DNA from 3 places in the Neptunomonas sp. ABH4_499 genome. Region 1 is predicted to be linked to each of the others. Evidence: predicted binding sites of a transcription regulator. Region 1 holds the regulator's gene; each other region holds the start of a gene.
The links. The regulator LexA, encoded in region 1, represses DNA repair genes until DNA is damaged. The targets are predictions, from matches to a motif close to TACTGTNTANNTANACAGTA.
Positions count from the first base shown of each region.

Region 2: ACXAF9_RS17150 (amine dehydrogenase large subunit) is a predicted target of LexA. The motif match lies at 3,816-3,835, and genes of this name have one in related genera.
Region 3: recN (DNA repair protein RecN) is a predicted target of LexA. The motif match lies at 2,023-2,042, and genes of this name have one in related genera.

Region 1 is NZ_JBSWXK010000013.1:18,238-23,562, reverse strand. It holds gene topA (type I DNA topoisomerase) at 1-1,501, shown strand, start outside; gene ACXAF9_RS13730 (DUF6586 family protein) at 1,541-2,062, shown strand; gene ACXAF9_RS13725 (hypothetical protein) at 2,073-2,339, shown strand; gene ACXAF9_RS13720 (SulA-like leucine-rich domain-containing protein) at 2,367-2,870, opposite strand; gene lexA (transcriptional repressor LexA) at 2,870-3,496, opposite strand; gene dinG (ATP-dependent DNA helicase DinG) at 3,637-5,325, shown strand, end outside.
Region 2 is NZ_JBSWXK010000024.1:22,942-28,266, reverse strand. It holds gene uvrD (DNA helicase II) at 1-235, shown strand, start outside; gene ACXAF9_RS17170 (hypothetical protein) at 618-1,490, opposite strand; gene ACXAF9_RS17165 (hypothetical protein) at 1,616-2,173, opposite strand; gene ACXAF9_RS17160 (hypothetical protein) at 2,174-3,076, opposite strand; gene ACXAF9_RS17155 (RidA family protein) at 3,263-3,613, shown strand; gene ACXAF9_RS17150 (amine dehydrogenase large subunit) at 3,892-5,052, shown strand; gene ACXAF9_RS17145 (MauE/DoxX family redox-associated membrane protein) at 5,049-5,325, shown strand, end outside.
Region 3 is NZ_JBSWXK010000004.1:259,522-264,846, reverse strand. It holds gene ACXAF9_RS06140 (RnfH family protein) at 1-264, shown strand, start outside; gene recN (DNA repair protein RecN) at 342-2,009, opposite strand; gene grpE (nucleotide exchange factor GrpE) at 2,182-2,760, shown strand; gene dnaK (molecular chaperone DnaK) at 2,880-4,802, shown strand; gene dnaJ (molecular chaperone DnaJ) at 4,913-5,325, shown strand, end outside.

The DNA of each region.
Region 1 (5,325 bases):
TCCATCGGATGTTGAACGTGAATCCACTCAACTGACCGGGATGGAACGCGACGCAGAGCGCTTGTACGATCTTATTCGTCGTCAATTCTTGGCGTGTCAGATGACACCGGCGCAGTACACCAGCTCTCGTATTTTTGTAAAAGCGGGCGATTATGAGCTGACCACCAAAGGCCGCATTTTGCGCTTTGATGGTTACACTCGTGTTATGCCAAGCAAGGGCAAAGGCGATGAGGATGTGATCCTCCCGGATGTGAAAGCCGGTGAAGTCTTGGCTCTTAAAGCGCTGGACCCTAAACAGCATTTTACCAAGCCAACAGCGCGTTTTACCGAAGCCAGCTTGGTTAAAGAGCTTGAAAAGCGCGGTATTGGCCGTCCATCCACTTACGCATCGATCATCTCGACCATTCAAGATCGTGGTTATGTTGAGGTTCAAAACCGCCGCTTTTACGCCTGTAAAATGGGCGATATTGTGACCGAACGTCTCAACGAGAACTTTACCGACTTGATGGATTACAGCTTCACTGCGCGCATGGAAGATGCGCTCGATGAGATCGCCGATGGTGAAGCAGATTGGAAAGTCCTGCTGGATCGCTTCTATCAAGGCTTTACCCGCAAGTTGACCGAAGCTCAGGATACTGAGCACGGTATGCGTCCAAACTCACCAACGGAAACGGATATTCCATGTCCTGCGTGTGGGCGTCCGATGATGATTCGTACCGGCAGCACCGGCGTATTCTTAGGGTGCTCCGGTTATGCACTGCCGCCGAAAGAGCGCTGCAAAGAGACCATCAACCTGATTCCAGGGGATGAGGTCGTCAGCGCGGAAGCGGACGAAGAGGAAGAATCACGCATTTTGCGTAATAAGCACCGTTGTCCGCTGTGCGACAGCGCCATGGACAGCTACCTGATTGACCAAAACCGTAAGTTGCACATCTGTGGTAACAACCCAGATTGCCCAGGTTTTGAAGTCGAGCAAGGCAGCTATCGCATCAAGGGGTATGATGGCCCTGTGATTGAGTGCGATAAATGCGGTTCGGACATGCAGCTAAAAAATGGCCGATTTGGTAAATATTTTGGCTGTACCAGTGAGTCGTGTAAAAACACTCGTAAGCTCTTGAAAAACGGTGAGCCTGCGCCACCAAAAATGAACCCGGTACCGATGCCGGAACTTGCCTGCGAGAAAGTCGAAGACACTTACATCCTACGTGATGGTGCCAGCGGTCTGTTCCTTGCGGCAAGCCAGTTCCCGAAAAACCGGGAGACGCGTGCGCCGAAAATCATTGAGCTTTTGCCGCACGAAAAAGAGATCGACCCTAAATACGCTTTCTTGTTCAGTGCGCCAACGCATGACAATGAAGGCAACGAGACGATCGTTCGTTACAGCCGTAAAACCAAAGAGCAGTACGTCATGACTGAGGTTGAAGGTAAGGCAACGGGTTGGAAGGCTTTCTTTGAGGGCGGCAAGTGGGCCATTGAAGAGCCCAAAGCCAAGAAGAAGTAACTCGCTTACACCCATTGGCACAGTCAGGCGGAGGGCGCGATGAGCCAAGTATATTTAGTGCGAACTAACCAGAAGGTTAACTTTGCGCGAATTCAGTTAGATATGCTTGAAGATGCGCACGACGAAAATGGCTGGGATAAACACGCCAAGATTGAGGCGTTACACGAAAGCATTCTGTTTTTAATGGCATCGGCACTGGATGCCTACTACAAAGAGATTGCCGAAAAGTATCGCTTTAATCCGGCGGCTGTTAAGGCCTTCGATGACTTAGAACAGATGGTTGAGGCCTCTGTGCAAGAGTCGCCAGAGGTTCAAGAGATTCGCCAGCTACTCTCGATTCGGGGCAGTTGGTTGAATCGTTTGATGTCCGCTTATCAGGCTTGTTGGCGTGCAGCCGATGGGGTTGTTGAGCCAAAGTCGATGAGTGTTTCAGAGATACACGTGGTGCAAATCAACCCAGATCATAAGCAAGATAAAGACTTGCTGATCGAGCTGAAAGGTTGGTTAAACGAGATACGACGTTTGCTGGAAGCGCAGCGTTCGTCGTTCCAAGAGTGGTAATGTGTAAACGATGGACGAAGTAGTGTTAGAAATCGTACGTTTGCCATCTGGCGAATATGTTATGCGCCGGTCAGGCGATGAAGAGGCCTTGATGACATTAACAGTGTCGGAAGAGGTCAGTGATAATCTGTTAGAAAAAACCGAAGAGCTCGCCCGAATGATGTTAGTAGCCGGAGCACACATGCTGTCGGACCTAAGTGGTGAGATGCCGCTTGAAGGCGAGCAGGTAGAGCAAGAGATCGATATCGAAACGATTCGCCCATCGGTTATTCACTGACCGAAGGTGCTTGCCGCGGCCGCACTGTCAGTGGGCGGCACGGCAACGAATCAACATCGCATCACTCCCACCGCGTTGAGCCGCATTAACGAGCGCATCGTAACTTTGATTGCTCAGCTCGCCATCCCAATTGATCACCACATTGCAGTTGCCGATTTTAAGGGCCATATTGGCCAAACGCTCGGTACTGAAATGCTCATCAGAACGCAGAATCATCACCTTATTCAAATCGATACCCGCTTCAAGCAGAAGGGCTTTAGGCAATGTTTTAGGTGGATCAATCCAAGTGAGCCAACGGTTAGTATGACTGAGTTTTGCCAGCACAGGCAGGAGGAGATCAAGCTCTTCCAGGGCTAAACTGTGGCTAACAATCTCAGTCACATGACCACCGCTATGATTCTGTTTGGGTTTTACCGCGATTGCGGCGTGTGTTCGTGGTGTTGCAGGGCGAATCCTACCTAAAGTTTCTAGGCCAGCAGGCTGTTCGGATGTCGCCGTATGGGGTAAAAACTCAGGAAAGACCATCTGCATTAGGGTTCACTCCCTTGACGGATAACGCCAACACCTAGACCTTCGATGGTGAACTCGTCGTGTCGAAGATCAACCACAATCGGCGCGAACTCCTCGTTCTCGGCAATCAGCTCAACTTTGTGACCGGTTTTTTGGAAGCGTTTTACCGTGACTTCCTCGCCGATGCGGGCAACGATGATCTGTCCATTACGCGCTTCGCTGGTTTGGTGAACGGCCAGAAGGTCACCATCCATGATGCCGATGTTCTTCATGCTGGTGCCGTGGACACGCAAAAGATAGTTGGCAGGCGGATGAAAGAAGTTGGCTGAAATCGTGCAGTGCTCTTCGATGTGTTCCTGAGCCAGCACAGGGTTACCTGCAGCCACGCGGCCAATCAAAGGTAAACCTTCGGGTTCTGCTTCGTTTTTCGCTTCTTCCAAATCGGGAATGCGAATGCCGCGCGAGGTGCCGGGGATCATTTCGATCGCACCTTTGCGGGCCAAAGCTTTAAGGTGCTCTTCAGCTGCATTGGCCGATTTAAAACCCAAGGTACGCGCAATATCTGCACGGGTGGGCGGATAGCCGGTTTCAAGAATGTGATCTCGAACGCAGGCGAGAACTTCCGTTTGACGCTGTGTCAGTTTCATACGCTTACCCCTGTAAGGTGACTGTTTTTATATACAGTACATGTGATTATATACAGGAGCGTCGCGCTGTAAAGAGATTTTCTGTTTAAATATCCAGTATCTTGGTATGATCCCCGCCCGAACAACTAAGAGGCCACTTTGTGCTCAGCGACGCGTTAAAAAAATCGATCCAAGAAGCCTATCGACAGTTCTTAAGTCTGCATGATTTAAAGCCGCGATATGGGCAAAAGATGATGATCGCTCAAATCGCCCGAACCCTCGGTAATATCGAGGTGAACGAAAAAGGTGAGCGAAAAGGGCAGGATCACATCTGTTTGATCGAAGCGGGCACAGGCACCGGTAAAACCATGGCGTATCTGATTGGCGCGATTCCGATCGCCAAAAGCCAAGGTAAAACGCTGGTCATCTCGACAGCAACGGTTGCTCTTCAGGAGCAGCTTCTGCATAAAGACCTCCCTGAAGCTTCGCGCTTAATGGAAACGCCGGTCACCTATATGTTGGCCAAAGGCCGTGGTCGTTACTTCTGCATTCAGCACGCTGAAAAGATCTTAGAAGGCCAAGGTCAATTAGGACAAATGGCCCTTTATGAAGATGAATATGAGCATAAGATGGACCCAGCATCGGTGCAGCTCTATTCCGAATTGTTGGATCAATTTGCCTCGGGTCAGTGGGATGGCGACCGTGATAGCTTAAAAGATGAGCTGGATGAGGACCTTTGGCAGCCACTGACCAGTGATCACACCCGCTGCACCAATCGTCGTTGCATGCACTTTAATGTGTGTCCTTTTTTTAAGTCGCGTGATTCGCTGGATAAAGCCGATGTGGTGGTTGCAAACCATGACCTTGTCTTGGCCGACTTATCGCTTGGGGGCGGTGCTATTTTGCCGGACCCAGTTCAATCGGTGTACGTGTTTGATGAGGCACACCACTTATCGGCCAAAACCACAGGGCACTTCGCTTACAACCTGCGTGTAAAAAGTACCGATCGTTGGTTAAAGACGATCACTCGCCAGCTTGATCACCTCATCGATGACTGTGATAGTCAGCCAGTCATGATGCAGTACATTGAAAAAATCGCTCCGGCGGCAAGCGAGATGCATCAGCAGTTAGAGCTTTTAAACTTACAGTTGTCGGCGATGATCTCCCCAGAGGATATCCAAAAGGATCGTTTTCGATTCCCGCAGGGGGTGTTGCCTGAGTCTTTAATGGAGCCCTGCAAAGGCCTTGCCCAAGCGGCGGAGCGATGGAGTCTTAAGGCCGAGCAGATTGTTGATCTCTTAAAAGAAGCGCTGGATGGCGGGATTCCTGAAATCAAACGTGAAGTGGCCGAGCGTTGGTACCCTAAGATGGGTCAGGCGTGGTCGCGTGCGCAGTCCATTTATTGGTTGGCCCGAAGTTACGCCAAGGCCGATGTGCCTGGTGTTGCACCAACTGCGCGATGGATCAACTTGGTTGAGTCCTCCGACGGGCTTGATTATGAATGTCGCAGCAGCCCTGTTTCGGCTGCGGATACCTTGGAAGAACACTTGTGGAAGCCCGCCTTTGGTGTGGTGCTGACCTCGGCAACCTTAACGGCGCTCGGTCGTTTTGATCGCATTAAGGGTGATCTTGGATTGCCCCTTGAAACGGTGTCAGAACAACTGCCAAGTCCGTTCGATTATGCCCGTTGTGGTGTCCTAAAAGTGCCAAAAATGCACTCGGACCCTGGTAAACCGGATGAGCATTCGGATGAAGTAGCGACTTTTTTGAAGCAGGCACTCGGTAAAGCGACGGCAACACTGGTATTATTCAGCTCTTGGCGGCAGATGTTATCAATTAAAGATCAATTG
Region 2 (5,325 bases), on a different contig from region 1:
CCGCCCACTGACCAGTGGTCGTCCACCATCAAACAACAGCATGTTTAACAGAGTGCAGATAGATGACTCCACACCGAAGATTTTCCTTGGCCAACGGGTGAAACACCCAATCTTTGGTGAAGGGATCGTGTTGAATTGTGAGGGAGATGGGCCTAAGGCACGAGTTCAAGTGAACTTCGATGATGAAGGGACAAAGTGGTTGGTGCTTGGGTTTGCTAAGTTAGAGCCCATGTAATTTGTTTCTAAGGGAGAGGGATTACCCTCTCCCTTAACCCTCTGCAAACCTCTGCTCAATCTTACTGCGTAAGATCCCTTGCGCGTTTCAGTGCTTGGGGCGGCGTTTACAACTCGGCCTTCGGCCTCAAACAAAAGCACCGCTGATCCCAATCACCTGCAATGCTCAGTTGAGCAGAAAGGTAAAGTAACTCCCATTTTGCGAAGCCGAGTATCGCAGATTTTGAAAGATCAGACGTTTGATTGTCTGAGGCCAAAGGCCGAGTTCTCAAACGTCCTTTCAAAAGCGAGAAACGCAAGGGCGTCGGCAACGCCGACCGAGCAACGGGTCGCCTTTGGATTGTTAAGGCCTTTGGCGAAGCAAAGGTCTTAACCTAATACAGTTAGGATAAAAACCACTCCACCGAAATCAACATCCCAATCGCTGAAATAATCCGCCGCATCCAGACTTGCCAACTCACCGAAGGCTCAACCCCCGCCTCCAAAAACGGCTTAAGCGCAAGCCCAATAAACACCACTACCAAACCGCGCGTCGCCAGCATCAGATTCCCCAATACAACCCCACCCAGAACAAAGGCTGTGAACAAAAACACCATCGCAATCAAACACAAAAACGCAGGTGTAATGCACGCTTTAACAGCGGCACGCGCCAATCGCCATGGTCGGAAGGGCAGTGTAAACAAGCTGTTCAACCCGTAGCAGTAGCTCAGGACAAAGATGATTCGATCCAGATCGCTCTCGATACCCACATGACCGATGAAAGCGCCTAGACTGATGTCCGAGACGGAGAAAAACAACACCGTCGTCAGCGCCAGTAAAGTGGCTCGCAACGGCGGTCGGTCCGCGCCGATGGATAGGAAGATCGCCGAGGCCGTCGCCAACGCAACGGCTTGCCACTGTGTAACAGATAGGTCGGTACTTAGGAAAATCGCACTGCCCACGCCAACCACCATCAACTTGAGCGCCAACAAAGGCGCAACTTGTGAGGAGGAAGCGCGATTGAGCGCCGAGAAGAAACTCACCTGCGCGACCCAGTAAAACACCGAGACCCCCAACGCAAACAAATGAGTTTGCAAGGTCATGGTGTCCGGCCAGTAGATGATCGCCACCGGCCATGCAATCCAGCCAAGCTGCCAATGCATCTGAACATTAACCGTCAGTCCTGGGATCAGAAGATGCACTTGTGCACGCCGAACAAACAGATAGAAGATGGATTGGCTAACAACGGCCAAAAAGCCAGCAATAATGGCGATCACAAGTGGGGCTCCAGTGGGTGTTGCGCTGATACCATCTGATAAATCCGATGAAAAAGTCGGTGCGACAGTGCGTTGCGTTAAACACTCTTTTTAATGGATTACATGGGCTCTATAACAAAAAAGGGCTAACGCCCTTTTTTTTGTTTCTTCATCGCCTTTCTAGCTTTTAGGTCCGCAAGTTCCTCGTAAGGGTCTCGACCGTGCAATAGCTTATAGCGGATCGCGTTGCTTTTAAGTAACTGATCCACACGGCTGGAGTAAAAGAGCCATCCACTGAGTGCCGCGACCAAAGCCCAGATGAGATACCATACCTCACCCGAAGCACCTGACAACAACGCCTTAACCCCAAGGCCAGCGTGCAGCAGCGCATAAAACCCCGCTGCATACGCAGATAGGTATCGAAACCGCTTCGAAAAACGCAGCATTTTCACAAAGAAAAAGCTTAAGAGCGCGATCTGTAACACAGCGCCGATCATCAACACCTTGACCTGATCGACCGTGATGCCGTTCGGCTGCAAGAAGAACACACCCGCCAACCAAGACACACCCGCACCGATCAACAAGATATGCGCAAACACCACCGTAACGGTGTTCGGGGGAAAAACCAGCCGCAATAAACTGACCTTACCCTGCAATGGAGCGTCGTGATCTTGGCGGGGCTGAGCTTGGTTGGACGGTTTCACTTAAAACTCTTCGTATACGTTAACGGCCAACTGACGTACCACACCGCTGCCCGCACTGCCGGTAAAGGCCAATAAGGCGGCAAAGGAGTCGGTAATTTGGCTGATGGTGGTGCGTTGTAGTCGATCCGCGGCGTAGCGGGTCGGGTAAACGCCTTGGCGTTGCAGCATTTTTCGCATTCGGTTCGAGATGCCCGGACGGTTTTGACGAATGATCTCTTCGGTCAAACGACGACGCTCGTGGCGGTTCAGCCCTTGCAGTACTGTACGCACCGACTGCCCCTCAGAGTTCAGTACCTTAACGTACTTGATCATCTGATACCCAGACACCGCTACACCCGCCAGCGAGATAACATCCAACGCGGTCATGGTGTTGGTGTACCACTCTTCCGAGTCCAACGCATCCAAGGTTGCAGGCGATTGCGCTTCCAAAGTGACACGCACCGCACCGTTCAAACACTGTGCACCGGTGGCCACGGCGGCGCCGTACGCCACATACGTCATTGCAGAGCTACCGCCACCGGTGACGGGTACAGCCGCAGCCGAGGTAATGATCGCCACAATACTGAACACCATGCCCGCGCAAGCCAAGCCGGTGGATACGCTTTCCATCAGCATTTTGGACTCACGTGGGGTTTGTGCAGCGGCGATAAACTGCTGGTCGCTGACCGGCTCAAACGGCTCGCGGATCACGACTTTAATCGGTTTGATTCGGCACACAGGCTGAAATTCGCGCAGCGTTACGATGTTCAAATGCGCATCCACATACACAACACCTGCACCCACCAGCGCAGGGTCTGCATCAATGGCGGCAAACAACTTTTGAGTATCGACAGAGGCGTTTAAACGAGCCTGTAGGGTTTGTTGACCTAACGTTGGCCGATTAAGAAGGGTATTCAAATCCATGATTACATCCTTATATAAGTGCAGGGAGTCATTCCACGTGCGGCCACCATACGCGAGAAGCGAAGGCCCGGCAAACAGATCCGAAAAGATAAGATTGTTGCCAAGCGATAAAATTCCAAAAATTCTTCTAGCCCTTTTTCGATATACTGGTGCTATTCGTTTAAAAACTGATTCTTTGGAGTAAATATGACTATCGAACGTCAAGAGATCGGTCAGCGCATGAGCCGCATCGTTAAACATAACGGCACCATTTACCTGTGTGGCCAAGTGGCAGCTGATGCAAATGCAGGCATCGCTGAACAAACGCAAACCATGCTGGATAAAGTGGAAGCGCTGCTAGAACAAGCCGGCTCCGATAAAGAGCACATCTTATCCGCCACCGTTTACATCCGCGACATGAAAGATTTTGCGGCGATGAATGCGGTATGGGATGCATGGGTGCCAGAAGGTCACGCCCCTGCACGTGCGTGCGTAGAAGCACGTATGGCTCGCCCAGAGCTTCTGGTCGAAGTCTCTGTGATTGCGGCCGAGAAGTAAGCCTTTGGGTCGATCATGATAACCGCGTGATCGACCTCCCCTCCTCATTTTGAGGCATCTTTTTTAATCGCTGCCCTAAAACGCGTCAACGCTCCTCACCCATAAAGACGTCCTACTTTGGATGTGTTTTGACCAAAAGGTTAGTTTTTATTCCACCTTGTCATAATGACTTTTTTTGATAGATCTGTTTGATGTAAACAGCTGTTGTATACCAACACAGTGTTGGTGGCACACATCCTGCGAGGCCGTAAGTCGGATTAACGTAGGAGAGTTAATGCATGACAACACTGAAACGGATGACCCAATGTGCAGTCGGTGCTGCCTTTTTAGGTCTTACTCAATGGTCACTCACCGCCGTCGCTGACGAGTCGTTTAAACCCGAAGTCTTTACCGTTGAAGAAGCGATCCCCAAAGGCCCTAATGTCTTTGTAAATGAGGCCGGATGGGACGCCGCCAGTAAAATCCATGTCTACGGTCAAGATGGATTAACCTACAAAGGCCTGTTGTCGCTGGGCCTCACCTCTCAGATTTTGCTCTCGAAGGACGCCTCCAAGGTGTATGCGTTCTCTGACTACATGAAACGCTACAGCTACGGCCCCGTTGAGAGTGTGTTGCAGATCTTTGATGTGAATACGCTAACGCCTGAAACCGAGATTGTGATTCCCAACCAAGCGGCCAAAGCGATCGGCATGTCTCAGTTGTTAGAAAAGAGCGCGGATGAATCCTTAATTTATATTCAAAACGCCACACCTGCGACCTCTGTCACCATTGCCAATCAGAAAATCGGCGTGGTTCAAGGGATCATCCCAACCCCTGGTTGCTACGGCATTATCCCGTCCACCCGCGGTTATCGCTTTTCCACCTGGTGCGGTACCGGGCAATTTAAGACCTTTACCGTCAATGGCGACCAATACTCGGTCGAAACATCCGACCCGCTGTTCGACAGCGAAAACTCGCCTTTGTACGTCCATAGCCAGCGATTAAAAGATGGCAAATTGCTATTGGTAGGTTTCAACGGGGATTTGGTGATCGCCGATGACAGCGGCCCAACCATGCGCTTTCTAGAGACGATTCCGGTCGCATCCAAAGAGGAAGGCAACTGGGTGCCAGGTGGCTACATGGTCACCGCGTACAACGCCCCGAATGATCTGGTTTATATGATCATGCACAGCGATGCCTACGAAGGTAGCCACAAAGATGGCTCCGAGGAGATCTGGGCCTACAGTCTTAAGAAACGCAAGTTACTGAGCCGCTCGCCAGCAGAGCACTTAGTCGCCATCACCGTGACTCAGGACAAAACACCTAAGGTGTACGGATCCAATGAGGATGAGGAATCCGTCGATGAGTACACCGTTTCGTCCACCAAAGACTTTAGCCTCACCAAAGCGGCTTCCGACGGTAAAGCGGGCTGGACGACCTCTTTATTGGTGGCCAAATGAGCATGATCGCCGATGTGATCGGCTACTTTGCACTGACCGCCTTGGTGTTTACCGTGCTGCTGTTCCTCAAAGCGGCGCTGTTTAAAGGCTTCGACTTTTTGGAGTTCCAAGGTTACGTTGCCGACTACCAGCTACTGCCAGACAGATGGGTGCGCCCAGCGGCCATGGCGATTGTGGTGCTCGAATGCCTAACGGTGCTGACCCTCTTATTTGAGGCGACGCGCATGATCGGCGTCGTGCTCGCGGTCGGTTTATTAACCCTGTACGCCATCT
Region 3 (5,325 bases), on a different contig from region 1:
GATGCTGTTATTCAATCGGGCATTACGAATGTCTTTCCTCAGATCAATCCGGACTCCGACCCCATGGGTATTTTTGGTAAAGGTGTTCGTGACCCAAAAAGCACCGAGCTAAAAGAGGGAGATCGCGTGGAGATCTACCGACCTTTGATTGCCGACCCTAAGGAGGCACGTGCACGTCGCGCTGAAAAAATGAAAGCGCAAAAAGCCGCTGAAGAGAAAGTCGATACAGAAGCGGCCAAAGATCAGGCAAATACGCCCGATTGATTGTGGACAACTCACATACTCAAAAGCCGACATCGTGTCGGCTTTTTTGTGCAAGGCTGTTTTTACGCTGGATAAGATCAGTGGCGCGTCGAGGTCAGCATTTCACGGGCATGATCAATCGAGCGTTGAGTGATATCAATGCCGCCAAGCATTCGTGCCACTTCCTGAACACGGGCTTCTTTATTCAGCTCATTGATCTGAGTATGGGTGGTAATGGCGTCGGCCTTTTTACTCACAAACAGATGTTGATGCCCTTGTGAGGCCACCTGTGGTTGGTGGGTCACACACAGAATTTGCGCGCGCTCGCCCAACATTCTAAGCATGCGGCCAACCACTTCTGCTATGGCGCCGCCGATGCCTACGTCCACCTCATCAAAGATCAGGGTGGGTGTTGTGCTGCTTTGTGCGGTGATCACTTGGATCGCCAAACTGATGCGTGATAGCTCACCACCAGACGCAATTTTTGCCAGAGGGCGTGCAGGTTGCCCTTTGTTGGTGGCGATCAAAAACTCCACTTCTTCTAAGCCGAAAGGCTGCGGTTTATCGCACGCCAGTAAGCTTGCTTGGAACGTCGCGGAGCTCATACCCAATTGATGCAGCTGTTCATCGACTAGGCCGTTCAGTTGGTTGGCGGCTTCTGCCCTTAATTGGGACAGTGCGTTGGCTTTCTCTAGATACGCATCTTTCAGTTTGGCGACTTGTTGAGTCAGTTCTTCGATGGCTTCATCGGAGTGGTTAATCTGATCAAGCTCAGCTTGTAAGTTCTCGTGGAAGGCCGGTATCTCTTCCGGGTTGATGCGATGCTTTCGGGCGACATCAAAAATGGCGGACAGGCGGGCATCGACCTCGTGTAGGCGCTCTGGGTTAAGCTCGGTCCGATCCAGATAATGACGAAGCTCTTGAGAGGCTTCTTGAATTTGGATCTGTGCGGTTGTGATCATCTCGCTGGCTTGGGTGAGCGAAGGGGAAATATCACCCAGTTGAGCTAAGGTGTTCAGAGCTTGGTTTAACAGTTGGTTGCAGTTCTCTTCATCGCCTTCGGACAAAATATGCAGTGCTGTATGACCTTGACGAAGGATCTCTTCTGATTGGCTCAATTCGCGCTGCTCACGCTCTAACTCGTCGATCTCACCATCCATCAGGGCGAGTTGGTCGAGTTCTTCGACTTGATAGGTCAATAGTTGAAGTTTAGCGTGTTGCTCTTCACTGATGTTGGTCAGCTCGGTGAGTCGTTTCTGTTCGCTGTGCCACTCTTTATAGAGCGCCTTTACTTGATCCACATGGGGTTGAGCTTGTGCAAATTGATCCAGCAGAGCGCGATGATGATCACGCTTTAAGAGTCGTTGGTGCTCATGCTGACCGTGAATGGCAAGCAGGTATTCGCCCAATTGCTTCAAAGAGCTAATCGGACAGGCTTGGCCATTGATGTAGCTGCGCGAGCGCCCCTCTTTGGTGATCACGCGGCGGATGATACATTCGTGCTCATGATCAAGGTCGTGCTCGGCCAACCATTCTTTGGCATCGGCTAGATTGTGCAAATCAAAGGTGGCGATGATCTCGGCTCGCTTTGCGCCATAGCGCACGGCGCCAGCCTCTGCGCGGTCGCCCAGTGCGAGACCCAGTGCATCCAGCATGATCGATTTACCTGCACCGGTTTCGCCGCTAATAACGGTCATACCGCGTTTCAGGTCTAAATCCAGTGTTTCTACGATGGCGTAATTCCGAATGGTCAGTTGCGTAAGCATATTCGAACTCGATACCTGTTAATTTGTACAGTATTTATAGTGTATTTTTATCCAGTGTGCAATTAGTGATCAATCGAAAATTAAAAAAATCATAAAAGGGGTTGAAAGGGGGTAGAAAGCCCCCATAAATCGCAGCAGTTAAGTTTTAGAATGATCCTAATCGGAGACTCTCATGGCTGAAGAGCAAACCAAACCGAACGAATCTCAGGTTGAGACCCCAGAAACAGAAGCTCAGGAGCAGGCAACCCAAGCGGATGCGGCCACTGAGCAGCCTGAGGCCGATGTGGCTCAGTTGCAGCAAGCACTTGCCGCAGCACAAGAGGAAGCAGCAACCGCGAAAGATCAAGCATTACGCGCGGTTGCAGATGCTCAGAACGCACGTCGCCGTGCCGAGCAAGATGTCGAAAAAGCACATAAGTTTGGTTCAGAAAAACTGATCAACGAAATGCTGCCGATCATCGACAGTCTGGAGCGTGCGCTGGAAGCGTGCCAATCCGAAGACGAGGGCGTTAAGGCACTTCGCGAAGGTGTCGAAATGACCTACAACATGTTTGTTCAAGGTCTGGCTAAGTTCAATGTTGAGCAGGTAAACCCGAAAGGGGAAGCCTTCAACCCAGAGCTGCACCAAGCAATGACCATGGTGCCGTCACCGGATCAAGAACCAAACACCGTTTTAGATGTAATGCAGAAAGGTTACACCCTGCATGGTCGTTTGATTCGCCCAGCCATGGTGGTGGTTGTTCAAGGTTAAAAAATCCTTTTTTCTCCCTTGAAATCGCATGGTTAACCACCATAAAGAAGTCATCAAAGAATTAACGAATTAAATCCTGCTTATTGATCAGCAGGTCAGAACAACCGGAGTATACAGATATGAGTAAAATCATCGGTATCGACCTAGGAACCACCAACTCTTGTGTTGCGGTTCTGGATGGTGAAAAAACACGTGTAATCGAAAACGCTGAAGGCGATCGTACCACCCCGTCCATCATTGCATTTACAGACGGTGAAACACTGGTTGGTCAGCCTGCTAAGCGTCAAGCGGTTACTAACCCGCACAACACTTTGTTTGCGATCAAGCGTTTGATCGGTCGTCGTTTCAAAGATGACGTTGTACAAAAAGACATCAGCATGGTGCCTTACAAAATCATCGAAGCGGACAACGGTGACGCTTGGGTTGATGTAAATGACAAGAAAATGGCGCCTCCTCAGGTGTCGGCTGAAGTCTTGAAAAAGATGAAGAAAACCGCTGAAGATTACCTGGGTGAGCCAGTGACTGGCGCGGTCATCACAGTGCCTGCGTACTTTAACGATGCGCAGCGTCAAGCAACAAAAGACGCCGGTAAAATTGCAGGTCTGGACGTAAAACGTATCATCAACGAGCCGACGGCGGCGGCGTTGGCGTACGGCATGGATCAATCCAAAGGCGATAAAACCATCGCGGTTTACGACTTGGGTGGCGGTACGTTCGATATCTCGATCATCGAAATCGCGGACGTTGACGGCGAGCACCAGTTTGAAGTGTTGGCAACCAACGGTGACACCTTCTTGGGTGGTGAAGACTTCGACATGCGCCTGATCGAGTACTTGGCGGCTGAGTTCAAGAAAGAGTCTGGTATCGATCTGCACAATGACCCACTGGCATTGCAGCGTCTGAAAGAAGCCGCTGAAAAAGCCAAAGTTGAGCTGTCATCTGCACAACAAACCGATGTGAACCTGCCTTACATCACGGCTGATTCAACCGGTCCTAAGCACTTAAACGTTAAAGTGACACGTGCGAAGCTGGAATCTTTGGTAGAAGAGTTGGTAACTAACTCGATTAACCCATGCCGTCAAGCGTTGCAAGACGCTGGTTTGTCTGCATCAGATATCGATGAAGTGATTCTGGTCGGTGGTCAGACACGTATGCCACTGGTTCAGCAAGTTGTTACTGACTTCTTTGGTAAAGAGCCACGTAAAGACGTAAACCCAGATGAAGCGGTTGCGATCGGTGCGGCGATTCAAGGTGCGGTACTGTCGGGCGACGTGAAAGACGTTCTGTTGCTGGACGTAACGCCTCTGACGCTGGGTATCGAAACGATGGGTGGTGTTGCGACTCCATTAATCGAGAAGAACACAACGATTCCAACTAAAAAGTCTCAGATCTTCTCTACAGCGGATGATAACCAGAATGCGGTAACCATCCACGTTGTACAGGGTGAACGTAAGCAAGCGGCGCAAAACAAATCTCTGGGTCGTTTTGACCTGGCTGATATCCCACCGGCGCCACGCGGTGTGCCTCAGATCGAAGTAACGTTCGACTTGGATGCTAACGGTATCCTGAACGTATCGGCTAAGGACAAAGCGACCGGTAAAGAGCAGTCCATCGTGATCAAGGCCTCTTCAGGCCTAAGCGATGAAGAGATCGAGCAAATGGTACGTGACGCGGAAGCAAACGCTGAAGCGGATAAGCAGTTCGAAGAGCTGACTCAAGCGCGTAACCAAGGCGATGCGATGGTTCACTCGGCTAAGAAAACGCTGAAAGAAGCGGGCGACAAAGCGACGGAAGAAGAGAAAACCTCTATCGAAGCGGCAATCTCTGCTCTGGAAGAAGCTTTGAAAGGCAGCGACAAAGCGGACATCGAAAGCAAAACAGAAGCGCTGACAGAAGCGATCTCTGGTTTGGCTCAGAAGATGTACGCGGAAGCGGCTCAAGAAGGCCAAGCGCAGCCAGAGGCTGAACAAGCCGACGATAACAACGCTAAAGACGACGTTGTCGACGCTGAGTTCGAAGAAGTAAAAGATGACAAGAAGTAAGCTAACCGCTTGCCCTAATCATCTCTAAGTGTGGCAACGCGGGCTCTGGCCCGCGTTGTCGTGTCCGGCTCCCGGCGGGAGCTAACCGCTGAAGCAGATCAGAACCGGATATGTCTAAGAAAGATTTTTACGAAGTTTTAGGCGTTGATCGCAACGCCAGCGATCAGGAAATTAAAAAAGCGTTTCGTCGCCAAGCGATGAAGTTTCACCCTGACCGCAACCCGGACGATAAAGAAGCCGAAGACAAGTTCAAAGAGGTTAACGAAGCCTACGAAGTCTTGTCGGATGCCCAGAAAAAAGCCGCTTATGACCAATACGGTCACGCAGGCGTAGACCCGAACATGGGTGGCGGCGGTGGCGGTTTCCACCAAGGTGGATTCTCGGACATCTTTGGCGATGTGTTTGGTGATATTTTTGGTGGCGGTGGAGGCGGCGGTCGTCGCAGCTCTGTGCAGCGCGGTTCAGACCTTCGTTACACGATGGATCTGTCACTGGAAGACGCTGTCCGTGGCATCGAGAAAAC